DNA from 2 places in the Filifactor villosus genome. Region 1 is predicted to be linked to the other one. Evidence: a T-box and tRNA genes for the amino acid it is inferred to sense, from the RefSeq annotation. Region 1 holds a T-box; the other holds one or more tRNA genes.
What was found. A T-box is a leader RNA that pairs with one kind of tRNA and senses whether it is charged. The one in region 1 lies ahead of serS (serine--tRNA ligase), so its partner is inferred to be a tRNA-Ser.
Positions count from the first base shown of each region.

Region 2: it encodes a tRNA-Ser, which carries the amino acid that the T-box ahead of serS (serine--tRNA ligase) is inferred to sense. The anticodon was not compared.

Region 1 is NZ_JBHSHL010000003.1:34,777-42,884, forward strand. It holds gene ACFO4R_RS00650 (LCP family protein) at 1-1,299, shown strand, start outside; T-box leader at 1,348-1,546, shown strand; gene serS (serine--tRNA ligase) at 1,595-2,866, shown strand; gene ACFO4R_RS00660 (MBL fold metallo-hydrolase) at 3,483-4,271, shown strand; gene ACFO4R_RS00665 (S1C family serine protease) at 4,284-5,396, shown strand; gene ACFO4R_RS00670 (DnaD domain-containing protein) at 5,783-7,033, shown strand; gene ACFO4R_RS00675 (ATP-binding protein) at 7,052-8,032, shown strand.
Region 2 is NZ_JBHSHL010000005.1:78,891-86,998, reverse strand. It holds gene ACFO4R_RS01880 (amidohydrolase family protein) at 443-1,594, opposite strand; gene ACFO4R_RS01875 (beta-propeller domain-containing protein) at 1,906-4,068, opposite strand; gene ACFO4R_RS01870 (CBS domain-containing protein) at 5,271-6,155, opposite strand; tRNA gene ACFO4R_RS01865 (tRNA-Ser) at 6,624-6,713, opposite strand; gene ACFO4R_RS01860 (hypothetical protein) at 6,902-7,099, shown strand; gene ACFO4R_RS01855 (hypothetical protein) at 7,116-7,394, shown strand; gene ACFO4R_RS01850 (DUF2500 domain-containing protein) at 7,733-8,108, opposite strand, start outside.

The DNA of each region.
Region 1 (8,108 bases):
ACACCCGAAGTCGTCGAAGTTCTCGACAAGAAGGAAGGAATTACGGAAAGGACGAATATTCTCGTTTTGGGAGTGGATGCTCCCGAAAGAAATCGTGAGGGAGACATTCCGCGTTCGGATACGATGATGCTTGTAAGTTTGGATCCGAATAAGAACTCGGCGTTTATCCTGTCGATCCCCAGAGATACAAGGGTGGTGCTTCCGGGAAGAAGGAAGGCGACGAAGATCAACCACGCTCATCGATTTGGAGGACCGGAGTTGTCCATCCAGGCGGTAAAAGAACTGTTGGGAATCCCGATTCATCACTATGCGGTCGTAGACTATAAGGCACTGTATCAAATTGTGGATAAGGTGGGCGGAGTCGAAATTACCATCGATCATCCCGGAGGCCTTCACTATACCGACAATGCAATCAAACCTCCTCTTCGCATCGACTTGGAGCAGGGAACGCATCTTCTTGACGGACGGAAGGCGGAGCAATATCTGAGATATCGAAAAGGATATACGGCGGGAGATCTCGGTCGGGTGGAAGCGCAACAGAAGTTTATCGGCGCTTTGATCGACAAGGTCCTGTCACCCGAATCCATCACAAAGATTCCACAGTTGCTCGAAACAGTCTATGAGAATGTGGAGACCGATCTCAGCAAAAAGGATATTTTGCAACTGGGTGTTTCGGCTGCAAATCTGAAACCGGAATATATTATCAAAGACGTGTTGGCGGGAGAGAGTCTCTACATCGGAAATATCTCCTACTTCCTGATGGATGAGCCGATATATAACGATCAGATCAAATATATGCTTGCAGGGGAATACTCCGATTGGGAACATGAGAAGTTTCACAAGAGAAGTACCTTGGATATCGTTGCGATTCAGCGACAACATGAAGGAGAAGGTAAGAAGTCGAAGGGGAAGAAGGCGACCAAGACGATTCCGGAGGAGCAGAACATTGTTCATGAGGATACTCTTCTTGAGGAGCAGGAACAACAGGAAGAGCCTACCACAACTCAAACAACGGAAGTTGTGGAGGGAGGGGAGCAAAACCCCGCAGATCAGACAGGAACAAACACGGGGGATCCCGCCTCGGCACCGAATCCGGGTACGGCGCAAAAGCCTTCGAATCCGAACACGGGTCAAACACCCACAACTCCGACAAATCCGAGTGAGCCGGTAACACTTCAACCCGGACCTCCAACCGACACTACCGCTCCTACCGAGCCGGAAGTAAAGAATGAACCTAAGCCGGAACCGAATGTTCCTGCAGAACCTGCACCTGTAGAGGGTCAGGACTTGTTTTCTTAAAATTTGAATAACAACTTGAAAAAACGGAAAACTTGTGCTATAGTATGCAAAACGGCGTTGAAGAAGAGCAGTATAAGAGAAGAACCTTTCAGAGAGCGAATGGATGGTGAAAATTCGCAGGGGAAGTCTTAGAATCCGCTTCGGAGCCTTTTCGGGAAGACCGAAACGTGAAAGAAGCGTTAATTCTTTAGAGCCGGATTATAATCAAGTTAGGTGGTACCGCGGAATTTATACCTTCGTCCTAATGCAACAGCATTGGAACGAAGGTTTTTTATTAACAAAAAGGAGGATAACAATGCTTGATATCAAAAGAATCAAACGGGACTTGGAACTGATCAGAGAAAGAATGGCACTTAGGGGAGAGAAAGATTTTTCGTTGGATGAAGTCATAGAACTTGACAACAGAAGGATTGAACTTTTGCAGAAGGTGGAAGTCATGAAGAACGAGCAGAAGACAAAGTCCAAACAGATCCCCCAATACAAAAAGGAAGGCAAGGATACACAAGAGTTGATGCAGGAACTCAAACGCTTATCCGATGAGATTGCAGCCCTCGATGTGCAAGTCAAGGATACCGAAGAGGAACTCCTCGATAAGATGATGAGGATCCCCAATGTTCCCAACGAAAAAGTCATCCACGGAGAGACCGACGAAGACAATAAGCAGATCAGAACTTGGGGAGAAGTACCGAAGTTTGAATTTGAACCCAAAGCACACTGGGATATCGGAACCAATCTCAACATCTTGGACTTTAATACGGGAAGTAAGATCACCGGTTCTCGTTTCACCTTGTACAAGGATCTGGGTGCAAGGCTGGAGCGTTCCATTATCAACTTCTTCCTGGATACCCATACATCGGAAAACGGCTATACGGAAATGCTGCCGCCTTTTATTGCCAATGCAAAAAGCTTTGTGGGTACCGGACAATTGCCGAAGTTTGCGGAAGATATGTTCAAGTTGGAAGGTTTGGACTACTACCTTGTTCCGACTGCGGAAGTGCCTGTGACCAACATTCATAGAGATGAGATCTTAAACGGCGATGACTTGAATATCAAGTACTGCTCCTACACCCCCTGCTTCCGTTCGGAAGCGGGCTCGGCAGGACGTGACACCAGAGGACTGATTCGTCAGCACCAGTTCCAGAAAGTCGAGCTTGTCAAGTTTGTTCGACCCGAGGAGTCTTATCATGAACTGGAGACATTGGTCAACGATGCGGAATCCGTGCTGCAAAAACTGGGACTGCCTTACAGAGTGGTTCAAATTTGTTCGGGAGATTTGGGCTTTACCGCAGCTTTCAAGTACGATTTGGAAGTGTGGATGCCCAGCTACGGACGCTATGTGGAAATCTCTTCCTGCTCGAACTTTGAGGACTTCCAAGCGAGACGTGCAAACATCAGATTTAAGAGAAGCAAAGAAGACAAACCGGAGTACGTCCATACCCTGAACGGTTCGGGAGTTGCCATAGGACGTACCGTGGCGGCGATTTTGGAGAACTTCCAGCAGGAAGACGGAAGTGTCGTGATCCCCGAAGTTCTAAGACCTTATATGGGTGTCGATATAATCAAATAAATTTGTGGAACAAATGCAATACTCTGCTGTGAAGGTAGACCTTCGTTTGTACGAGGATCTGCCGAGCGGTTTATACCGAACGAACGGTTGATGTTCTCTCTGATAAACATGTATCGCCGAGAAGCGATAGATGCTGTTGTCCGTTTGAAATAACCGGTTCATGGAAGATGTCAATTGTCCAAAAACAGTTCTTGCTTCGACCGTCCAAATCGCTCCGACAGGGCAGATGTGCAGACTCGATACTTTCCGCTCTTCAATGGGAGACAAACTACCGCCTTCGAGAACAACGATAAGATAGAAATCGTTGTTCTCGAAGGTTTTTTTTGTCGAAATAGGATACAAAGTCTGAAATAAGTGATACAATAAGAAAGAGTCCCTTGGATGACAATGACTATCTATTTATACTAGATTTAAAAAGATATGAATTACAAGATGATAATTCTCAAATGAAATATTTTTTCAAAAGCGGAAACTCGCTTTTTACAAGTAGTTTTTATTTGTGAAAAGAAATCTACAATCCTATGTGAGAAATCATACAAAGAACAAGGGCAATTTTAAAGATTTACCACAAAACATTGCTATCCTAAAAATAGGAAATAGAATAGAGGAGAAGAATATGCAGTATATTTCCGTAGCGAGCGGAAGCTCGGGGAATTGTCATTTCGTTTCGGAGGGAAGCACAAAAATATTGATAGATGCAGGCCTCAGCGGCAAAAAGATAGAGAAGAACCTGATGGAGCATCAGGAGGACTTGAAGGACATCAAGGCGATTTTCGTCAGTCACGAACACCTGGACCATATCAAGGGAGTCGGTATCCTGAGCAGAAGATATGACATTCCCATCTATGCGACACAGGGAACATGGGACGGGATGGAAAAGACCGTCGGTTCCATAGCGGATAAAAACAGACATATTATTCAGGCTTCGGGAGATTTTTCGATCGGAGATCTTCAGTTGAGTTCGTTTGCAGTCAGCCACGACGCTTTAGAGCCCTGCGGGTTTGTTGTGACGAACGGGAAGACAAAGATCGCGATTGCAACCGATCTGGGGTATGTCAGCGATGAAGTCGGAAGGGCTTTGATGAACTCCGACCTTGCCATAGTCGAATCCAACTACGACGATGAGTTGTTAAAGTACAGCAGTTATCCCTACGCTCTGAAGACAAGGATACGCTCCGACAGCGGCCACTTGAGCAATATCGATGCGGGCAAACTTGCCACCGCTCTGGTCAAGTCGGGCATTACCAACATCGCTTTGGCACATTTGAGCAAGGAGAACAATCGGCCTCTCTTGGCGGAGCAGGTCGTTCGGACGGTTATGGAACAGTTCGGTATTACCGATAAGGATGTGAGATTGAGCATTCTTCTTAGAGATTTTGTTTCCCCTAAATATATCTTGGATTAAGGAGGAATGGATATGGGCACAAAGAAATCCGTTTTTTTGTCAACCGTGGTAGGAGTGTTGGTCGGCTGTCTTCTTTCCGTAACAGCAATGCCTTATTTTTTGGAGAGAGCGGGACTGAGTATTCAAAGAAATGACATTGAATCGACAACCTCGAAGAGTGAAAAATTGGAGAAGGTAACCTATGTGGAAACTACGGACAATATTTATAAAGAGGTGGCGAAAAAGGCTATGCCCTCGGTGGTAGGAATTCAGACGACAACGATGTTGCGTAACGATTTTTGGGGCTTTACCTACCCGGCTACCGGAGTGGGTACGGGAATCATTGTTCGGGAAGACGGTTATATTTTGACCAACTACCATGTTGTGGACGGAGCGGAAAGCGGAGGAGTCAATGTATTGCTCTCCGACGGGACCAAAGAAGAAGGAGAGGTCGTATGGGGCAACTCCAATATGGACTTGGCGGTGATCAAGATCGACAAGAAGGGACTTCAAGCTGCAGAACTTGGAGACAGTAGTGCCTTGGAAGTAGGAGATCTGGCGATTGCCATCGGAAACCCGCTTGGACTGGAGTTCGAGAGGACGATGACGGAAGGGATTGTCAGTGGATTGAACCGTAGCTTACAGGTGGATTCGGAGCATGTTATGGATAATCTGATCCAGACTTCGGCAGCGATCAACCGAGGAAACAGCGGAGGACCTCTGTTGAACTCCAAGGGTCAGGTAATCGGAATCAATACCTTGAAAGAAGGTGCGGGAGAAGCGTTGGGCTTTGCTATTCCTATCAATTCTGCCAAACCGATCGTAGATCAGGTAATCAAGACGGGTAAGGTCGAAAAGGTGGTTCTCGGTATTAAAGGCCATGATGTAGACGCATTCAGACAAATGACCGGAGAAGACTACGGTGCCAAAGATGGAGGCATTATCGTCTTTAAGGTATATCCCGACACTTCTGCAAAGCAGGCGGGATTGAGAGAACTCGATGTTATCGTTGAAATGGACGGAAAAAAGATAAAAAGTATGGAGGAACTGTCCACCCTTCTATATTCCTACAAAAAAGGAGATAAGGTCGAGCTTACCATTATGCGAGACGGCAAGGAGATCAAGACACAAGTGCATTTCCGATAAGTGATATTCATACATCAAAGAGGGTCGAAAGGCCCTCTTTTTATGTATGATAGGCACAGGTGTTCTCGAGAAGATTATTTATATCAATGGTTTATACTATCCTTCCTTTGAGTTGTGGATATAAACAATCTGTGCCCCATAGAAGATAAACCGATGTTTCGTAGGTTGAAAAACAGATGTATCCATACTTCTATCGGAGAATAGTATCACACACGGTTAAAATTGAGATGATCTTCTGAAAAAGACACGGCATACAGATCCATCGGTTGCACAAAAAGACGTCATATCCGACCGCCTGTGTCCTTTATTGCGAAAGAAGGGGGGATATGATAGAATAATTATATCGGAGAAGAAAGAACGTATAGACAAAAGAATGAGGAAGACTTATGTTTTTTAAAGAAGAAATACATCGTGAAGCATTGGATACACCGATACCCAATGTGTTTTTTTCGCAGGTTCTGCCCATTGTGGAACCTCTGTTTTTGAAGATCTACCTCTATGGATATTACCTGTGCCAGGGAGAACAGAGTGAGACCTTTGACAATCGGTTTCTTGCCGAGACCCTCAATGTATCTCTCGATGACGTTATGCAGGCATGGGATTTTTTTGAGAGCTGTAATTTGATTGCAAAGCACAGGCCGGAAGGGGCGGACACCTGGGACTATTCGGTGGAGTTTAAGAATCTCAAACGATTTTATAATGCAAGGGGAGAGGTCGACATCTCTCGGGAGAGGGCTCTGGTCTTTAAGAAAAATGAAGAGTATGAGAAGATGTACGACAAGATCGAATCGATCCTTGGAATGATTGTTATGAGCCATCAACAGAGGAGTATCAACGAGTACATCTCTACGCATAATATTTCGAAGGAGCTTGTGGTGGAGGCATTCCGCTACTGTGTGCACAATCGAGGCTCAAGGTCCGTCAACCATGCGATGTCCATCCTGCGTATCTGGTACTCCGAAGGAGTTCGTACTGTTGAAGACCTGGGCGATTTTTTGATGCAGAGGGGGGAACGCTACGGGATCTACAAAAAGGTACTGTCCTTCCTTGGCGAATACCGTCTTCCGACCAAGGCGGAGGAGAAACTGATAGACAAGTGGATCGACGAATACCGTTTTGGGATCGACGTTATAGAAGAGGCATTTTCCAAGGCGACGGCGATCAAATCTCCGAATATGAGATACGTTGACGGAATCCTTCGCAATTGGAACGAGCAGACGGGAGAACTCAACCTCCGAAAGAAGGAAAATGCACAAAAAAAAGACCCGACCCTATTTCGGATCCATATATTGGAAGAACTCGGAATTGCAAGAGATCCTCTTACGAAGGAGGACATCAAGGCCCTGCGTTATCTCTATGAACACTTCAGCCTGGAGGAGATCACCAAGACCATCGAATATATGAAGAAACTCAACTACAAGAAAAGTATCAGGGAACTGTATCGCTTGATGAAGTATCCGACGGTGGATGACATCAAACATCGCAAGCAAGAGACGAGCGAGTTTGAGATCGGTCGTGAAGAAATACGGGAGGTCCTATCGAGGAAGAAATTGACCAAGCAGGAGGAACGGGAGAGAGAGTTGGAAGAAGAACTGAAACTTCTGAGCAAACTACGGACCGATTGGAGCGAGGGATAGATGAAGGAGGTGTAAGTCATGGATAGAAACATACAACTCATCTATGAAAAGAGAAGGGATGCGGCAAGAAAAGGCTCTGAAGAACGCAAAAAACAGATCTATCGAAACCATCCCCATATCGAAGAAGTAGATAGGGCGATAGCTAACGAACATATTCAAATAGGCCGATCCAAAATCATGGGTATCGACACCCGTCCTATGGAAGAAGAACTCGAACGACTTCGAAACAAGAGAAAGATCTATCTGGAATACGCCAAACTCAAAGAAGAGGATTTCAAGGTCAGATATCTTTGCGAATATTGTAGCGATACAGGTTATCTTTTGGACAGGCAGGGAAGGTATATTCCCTGTAACTGTCTTAAAGAGCTTGTGAGCAAGGACATCCAGAAGGGATCCAACATGGGTTCGCGGATCGAGAGGGAGAACTTTGAATCCTTTAAAGAAGAAGTGTTCGATGATGAAAAGCCCATCGAGGTCGACGGAAGGGCGGTGACCCAACGCCGGGTAATACGCAGGATTCGAAAAAATATGGAGGTTTTTTCGGAGAACTTGGGAAAAGGAGAAAAGAGCGTTGTGCTTTGGGGAAATACCGGACTTGGCAAAAGCTATATGTCCTGTTGTGTCGCCAAGAGGGCGATGGACGATTGCAAAACCGTGATCTACTTTACAGTAAGGGAGCTCATCCACTGTTTGGAGACCTACACCTTTCGCAGGGAGGAGTATGAAAAACTCTATAAACACTCTACGAGGAATTTGATCTTTGAGTCGGACCTGCTTATCATTGACGACCTCGGAACCGAGATGGTCAACCAGTTTGTGGAAGCCGAACTCTTCCATATTATCAACTCAAGGATCGAAAAACAAAGGCAGATGCTGATCTCCACCAATAAAAGCCCCTTGGAACTGCGTGAACTGTATAAAGAAAGAATTTATTCTCGGATGGTAAAACACTTTAATTTTTATCGTTTTGTCGGAGAAGATGTCAGAAGAAAGGTATAAACTCCATTCTGTCTCAAAGCTGCTGTGTGGAACAGGTGTGTTTCGCAAGCGATATTTGTTTTTTGCAGTTACCTCT
Region 2 (8,108 bases), on a different contig from region 1:
AGGATGAACCGACGGACTACTTGAAAGCATATCGTCTTTATGAAGGGTTTTTCGGCAAGGAGATATGTTTCATACCCGGCATTTCATACTATTATTTATTTGAATTATGGATATCAGCGTTCTATAACTCCGTGGAAGATACACAAATTTTCGTGTTCGCAAAATAGCTATAACCACACTTCTATTGGAGAATAGTATCAAACGGAACACAGTATACATATCCTTCATGTGTTGACAACAACAAAAAAAGACGATACTTCTCCATTTGAAAATATCGCCCTCTATCTTCCTTTATGTTTTCAACAAAAATACGTATTGCTGCACGAATGGCACCTAATTCCACTTGTACGAATGATGAGATCCTCCTCTTTTCTCTCTTTGGTATTTTGACAAGCCCGGGGGTACAACTCCTTCTTTGTACGGTATTTTTTAAGGAGATATCTTACCTCCGGCCTCTCCCGGTCTGTCCCGAACGATAAGAGAGTTCGCTTACCACCTTGCCGCTACATATCGTCATCATATTCATAGGAAGACCCCCGTCGTATTCTACGACGATAAGGTCGGCACAGCTTCCTTTCGCAATACTCCCCTTACCTTTAAGCCCAAGAGCCTTTGCGGGATTGTAGCTCACCATCCGGACCGTTTCGACAAGTCCGATCTCTTGTGCCATCATAAATACGGATTCCAACAAGTCTTCCGGGCTGTGTGAGGCGGTGAGGATATTGAAACTGCCTTTGGCAACTCCCGAGGAATAGTTTAAGATCTTATCGAGATCCCAGAGATTAGATGCATCGATGGTGGCATACTTATGATTCTTTTGAACATAATCCAAGGCCTCCGGCTCGACCGGATCCAAAATGATGGAAATCTTGGAACTGTATTTTTTCTCCATGCTCTCAGAGAGCCTGTACTTGGTGGTCGCAACAGGTATTCTCGCCGAGGCCGCATATTTGAAACGATAAGCTATTTCTTCCTGATTTATTTCAAAGCGACGTTCTTTGATCCTCTCCAAAATGGCCCAAGCCAATCTGTCCTTGATATCAAACTTCTCCTTGAGATATTCCAAGAAGTACTCGTCCTTAAAATACTCCTGTTCTCCTCTTACACTGCCCATATAAGTGATGAGGTCGACCAATCCGTTAGAGATCAAGTGTTTCATAAATTCGATATTGCGAATATCGCCGATTCTGAACTTAAGGTGGATCTTATGTTCCACGAGGTGTTTTTCTTCTTTATAGATACGTAGTTTATTCAGTCGTTCAACCGCCTGTTCCCCATCATAGCCTCTGAGAAATTCTTCGATGTCGATGCTGTGATAGACTGTTGTGATGCCCGACAATGCACTTGCTCGATCTACACGGTTGAATTGTCTAAGCATCGGATATTGACTAAAATAGCGTTCGGCCTCTCCAAGGTCAAAGTTCCGGCTTTGAATATTGATCATTCCCGGCATAACGAACTTTCCGGTACAGTCGAGAAATTCCCCTTCAGGTCTATCCCCGATCCGAACTTCTTTGATATGCTCCCCCTCTATCTCGATAGTTCCTTCGGCTACACTGTCCTTCAAAACAATATAGTTGCTATACAGTCTCATTTTTTCACCTCGCCCTTAATCGTTTACCTTACCCCCGGCGATGAGATACAATCGTTTCCTTGTGCCTTGCATCTCTTTTCACAGCTCTTTTTATTATAGCATAATTACTTCCTTAAGTGTCGGTTATTTTTTGTTTTTTCATACTTGTTTAAAAAGGTTTGGTTTCCTTCCTTGAGCCCAAGCGACTTTCGTTCTGAAAATCACTGTTTTCTCTCCGCCTCAAAGAGGTTCATTCCCACCCCATTCAAAAAGCGGAGAAGTCGCCTTATGACAGCTTCTCCGCTTTTACATCTATCAAAAATAAGGAGGACTTATTTTTGATTCCATTCCAACATATCGATCAACTTCATATCTTTCTCATTTGTCGACATAATCTTATTCTCGGAGATGGAGTACACCACATCACCGATATAGAGCAGCCTTTGAATACGGTTGCGATAATCGTGTTCAAATCTCTGATCCTCTTTGTTGTGTGTTACCATTCCCTTCAATTTCAAGCGGTGTCCCTGATCTATCTGATACAGGTAGGCTCCGTCGAAGACCTGTCTTTGTTCCATCCATCCTCCGTAAGAGTCCTTTCTCGGGATCTCGTCAGTCAATACAACAGGAAAACCGAAGTACTTTTTGTCCGGATGATACATAAGAGCCTTGTGGTCATATTCCAAAGGAGTATAGGAACCGCCTTTGCCAAGTACTACATTGCTCAATTCTTTGGGGTTTGCTACATCTCTCACATCGAACATAGAAATCTTAACTCCGGCATTTCGAACATTTTCGCCCGTTACTTTAACATCGTGACCGAAACCGAGGACGTGGGTGTCATCGACCGGATGCAGATAGTTGCTATATCCCGGTATCTTCAAATATCCAAGCACTTTCGGGGCAGATGCGTTCTTCATATCGATGACAAAGAAGGGATCGACCTGTTTAAAGGTTACCAGATAGAGTTTTTCTCCCATAAAGCGTACCGAGTAGATTCTCTCTCCTTTTGCCAGTCCCGACAGAGTACCCAGTCTGTTCATACTTTTATCGAAGGTCTCTACGGAAGTTTCTCCGATCATACCGTTTGTATAGGCAACCCTCAAAACTCCCCTGTATTCATCCATCGCAAATTGGTTAATCAAGGTCCCGCTTATCTTGTTTTCTCCGACATAAGAAATATTGCTTCCTTTTATGTCGAAACGCTTAATCACCGTTTTAATTCCCGTATCCTCGACGATCGGTTGAACGGCAACTTCCGTCGATATCTTTTCTTTCAAACCTTCCGCCGTATCTTCGGTTACAACTTCAACTTCAGGATTAGGCTCGTCAAATCCCAACGGGACCCACGGATGCCAAGGATACACCTCATAGGATACCGCCATGGTATTTTTTGACATATAGAGGGTTTGTGCATCTCCTACATAAGCAATCTGCTTGGCGGGAGTTTTCGAATCTGTGGGAAAACTGCTTATCGTTACGATTGAACGACTTTGATATCCCGGGAAAATCATGATCTTATTGAGAGCGATCACGGAAGAGGTCTCTTTCTTTCCTTCCATACTCTCTCTCAGGACCGGTATCATAGGCTCGATCTGACCGGAATACATATGAGTTTGCGTGACAATCCTCAAGGTATCCCCGTCTTTTCTCGAAGTGATATACGCTCCGTCTTGCGTTGTTTCGCGAATTTTCTTGGGAGATGCCGGCTTACTCAAGTCATAGACATAGACTGTAGTTCTCGCCTTCGAGTCTCCTCTGTAATCGGACAGGATGACACTGAGTTTCTTATTGGAGACGTAGAGTTCCAAGGGCAGCAGCCCTTCAGGAAACTCAATACTCTTCTCTTCTTTGAGAACTCCCTTGGTCGCCTTTACGATTCGGACCTTCTGTTCAAAGATGGAATAGATCCTTTCTCCGTCCGTCTTTATCATATCGGCTTCATCGACACCTTTTACCTGTGTGTTGGTCGTACTGAAATCCGCTCCGCCGGCATCCGCGGAATTTACAGCCTCCTTTGTTACCATCGCCCCTCTTTGAAGCTCCTGCCTCTCGACACCCGGACCGTAATCTCTTGCCATGGGTGCGGGGGAATACGTTTGTTCAAGTGCCTTCGACAAATGTTTCAAGTTCTGTTTGTCGTTCAGGTGAACGATCTCACCGGTATTTTCTATCTCGTATTCCTTGGGGTTCAAATTGATTTTCATATTGATTTCTTCTCTGTTTTTGTACAGAGGAAGAATCAAATATTCTTTCTTCTTATTGTTGTTGACGATGTAAGGTACTCGTTTTCCGTTTTTATCAGTGATAACGATCTTGGAATGGATGTTGTCAATATCATTCTTTGTTGTCAACTTCATCGTCTCATAGACATTCAAGTCCTGTGTGTTCGACGGGTTTTTCGTACCGTTTTTGTTCTGCGCAAAGACAGTCGTTACAAGCACAACCATAATCAGCAGGCTGGTAAGTACAACTCTTATGGCTTTACGTTTCATCGTTCTCCCTCCTAAACTCGTCTTTTTTACTTAGGGCAATACCTCAACCTTCAACAAAACAACCTGAAATCCGTTTTGCAGACAAAAATCTCAAATGCTTTTGCTTGACAAAGGTTCAATGTTTTCTAAAGGATGGAGGGTCTTTCCCGTTTGTAAGTATGTTTGCCTAAAAACTCAGGGAAGCTGCTCAGGCGGACCTTCCTTTTCTGATTTTCTATCACATGATACAATCCACCATTATAATCATAATATCACACTTGTTTTTCGCTTTGATTTCAAAAAGGAAACAATTAAATGACAATATGGAAACAAGCTATAAAAAAGGCTTTGAAGCTGACCTGATCTTTGCCCCCACATTCGCCTGCCGGAAGGTTCGCTTGATATCATCTCACTACTTTCTTCTCTCGACTCTTTTGTCGGCAGGGCTTACTCCTAGAACGCACCATGCTCATCTGCTCCCTGTTGAGTAGACTTACGTGGATCCCTTCGCCTGCGTCTGGCATGGATTTTCAATCACAGACCTTCAAAGCCATCTCCAGTGTAACAGAGATGAGAGGTCTTGTCTATGATTTCATCGACACGGATACGTTTGCATCTGTCACACATCTCACACAGAGAGCAAAACTTCCGTAAAAATCAGGAATCGAAAGCCTGTTCGTGCCGAATCCGTATCCTTTTGAAAGTAAGGCTCATTCCCACCCGTGTGCCGGTACATCGGCATGTTGAAATTCATAGTAATTCTGACAGCAATATAGATTGTTTTGACTTATAACAAAGGTGTAATACAGCTAAATATCAATATATCCGTATAGCATAGAAAGCCCGAACACCCCCAAGTTCTTGATTTTTTTGAGTTTATAAAATACAAAGATTTGTCAAATCAACATTTTGAGAATTTCATTCCTACTATTAAGCTTGATTTTATACTACTATTCTTTTGAATAGTGGATATAAACAATCTTTGACCCATAGAAGACAACATAGTTTTTCGTCATCGAAAAATAGATATATCCATACTTCTATTGAAAAATAGTATTACATCGATTTTTCGGATTCTGCGATATTGATTCAGCGTTTCCTGACAATGCCGGTTTTAATCAAAAATGCTCCCAAAGAAAGAGCGGATCGACCGGAACATCTCACTTTGGAAGCATCTATTCATCAGGCAAAGTTCCGTTATCAAGCGGAGCTTGAAACCGTAGCTAAACCAAATCCCTCTTAAGTCTGAGCAAGAGGGTTTCTATTCTTTTTTCATTTACTTTGATCGCCTTCAACTCCACGTTTCCGATCTGTATTCCCGTAGGATCTCCCTGGTTATCGGGCAACTTACCCAAGCCCTCCAACAAGAGCCCTCCCATTGTTTCATTGACATCGGTCGGCAAATTGAGCGAAAGTTTTTCATTTACTGTCTGTATATTGGTAAATCCGTCTATCTTGTAGGTGGTTTCACTTATCTTCGTGATCTCTTGAATCTCTTCATCTTCATCGTCTTCATCGGCGATATCTCCGACAATCTCTTCCAAGATATCTTCCATGGTCAATAAGCCCGAAAAACCCCCATACTCATCAATCACCACGGCAATCGGCTGTCTGTTTCTCTGCATCTCAAGCAGGAGTTCATCCAAGGCCTTGTACTCATGGATGAGGTAGGCTTCTCTCAAAAGTCCCCGAATATTGATCAACTCAAGGTTACCCTTTCTCACCTGCGCGAAAAGGTCTTTGATGTGAAGCACCCCTATGATGTTGTCGATGTCCTTGTCATAGATCGGTATCCTCGAATACCTCTCCTCAATGATCCGATCGAGCACCTCTCCGATATCTTCATTTACATCGATGGTAAATGCCGATGTCCTCGGTGTCATCACATCCTTGGCCTTGGTTTCGTTAAACCTCAACACCCTCTTGATCATATCTTTTTCAAGATCGGTCACAACGGCATTTTCATTATCGATGATCGCTGTGATAATACCTTCTCTCACATTATCATCTTCCACACTCGTATCTCTACGAAACGTTTTTCCGTTTGCTACAATGCCCAGAGGCGGTCTTAAAAAATTCTGTAACAAACTCCCGGCGCCATCGTCCATATACGTTCCCTCCCATTTTATTTATTGCCTTTATTATAACACTTTTTTTCTTTTTTTCAATCCATAGCGAGTTACAAAACAATATCAGGTCGAAAACGCTTTCATTTCCGCAAAATATAAGAATTGAGGACGCACTGAAGCCTCTTTTCTGCAACGCCCCTTCTTCGTCCGTGCAAAGAAGGGATTCCGGAAACAAGCTTTTTTGAAGGTATGGAAGGAGAAGTTTTGAGCACTTTGTTGAAGGCTCTATGCCGTTTTCCGTTTGATATTATCCTCACGAATTGCCGAACATAACATTTCCTTTGATTGATGTTGATGATTTTGACTTTTTCATACCTGAAATCCTTTATTTTGATGACTGAAGGGGATATAGCCATACTTTTGTCAAAGCATCGTTCTACTTTCTCCCCTCAAGAGATAAAAAAAGAACTGTACTTTTCAGCACAGTTCCTTCTTTGAATGATATACTGGCGGAGAGACGGGGATTTGAACCCCGGATACGGTTCCCCGTATACACGCTTTCCAGGCGTGCTCCTTAAGCCACTCGGACACCTCTCCTCAACTCATAACTCGTTTATCTTATCATACTCTTTTAAGTTTTGCAAGATATTTTCTCTTCTTTCGTTCAAAATTTGTGATATCCAGTTTATCGTTTTTTAATTTCCCAAAAAATTATTGACACCATATATTTCTTAAGTATATAATATATGAAAAATATATAAGTTCTAGTGAAAGGAGTTTCAATTATGGCATTTTTTAAAAATCCTCAAGAGATGCATGAACATCGAGCAAAAAGAATGGAAAAAGAAGCAAGTCAACACTATGCAAAAGCAAAAAATGGAGAGGGCGACTACAACTATGGTTTAGCAAAGCGAAAGTATGAAAGCGCTAAAGAAAGTAGAGAAAAAGCTAAAGAAGCTAGTAAAAAGAATTCGACTTGGTAAAGGAGAGATAATAGGGATGGGATTATTCTCAGATCTTACAAACAGCGTGAAACAAGGCATACAAAATATGCAAGAGTATCAAAATGAAGCTCAAGCAATGGATGTTTATGAATTATGTGCAAGAATAAAACATACGAACGGAACAAAACTGATGGCATATTCTCATGTACTAAGACTCAAATTAAAAAACGAACTTTCTGAAAGAGAGTTAAGAGATCTAGGAAACGACATGAAGAGCCAACGCAATTACAACGCTTGTCTGGCTATTAAGACAGCTTTGGAAGAATATGAATAAAAGCACCAAAAACCTCTTTTGCTTATACAGAAAGGAGGTTTTTGTATTTACTCGTTCCATTCTAAATTCAACGCCCGAAAAAGCCCTTTCTTGATTATGCGAGGAAACACCACATAATTTGAAAAATCAGCATAAATCCAAGTTTATATAAAGGATATCATTCTTAAAGATATTAATAATAAGAAACTTTTGTATTTTATAAAATCGAAGAAAAATCGGAAGTTTTCCTTTGTACGATATTTCCTTAAAAGAAATAAACCGACGGTCAAAAAGAAAAATCAATTATTCGCCTTTGTACGACGTTTCCCTAACGAAGTGTCATACAAACCGTAAGAAAATTACACCCCCTGTCGTTCTGCACCCTTTTGCAGGGCGATCTTATCTTCCCTTTCAAAATGCAGATACTTTGTTCCTTGATATTCCAAGATTCCGATATCTCCTTCCGCCAAATATCCATATTCTTTGGCAGGTACTCTAAACTCGCTCCTCTTGCCCTCTTTATCTTCAAAGGTCACATAGTAGGAAGTATAGGCAGGACTGTTTCCTCCTGAGCGAACTCCCTGTCTCTTAGTTACGACAATGACGGCTTCTCTTTTCACCGGAGAATTTTGATTACGCTTAAACTCCTGCATATTTTTGACCACAACAAAGATAGCGATCCCCATCGTGATTGAAGTCACTATGATGAAAAATGCCATGAATAGAAGAATAGAA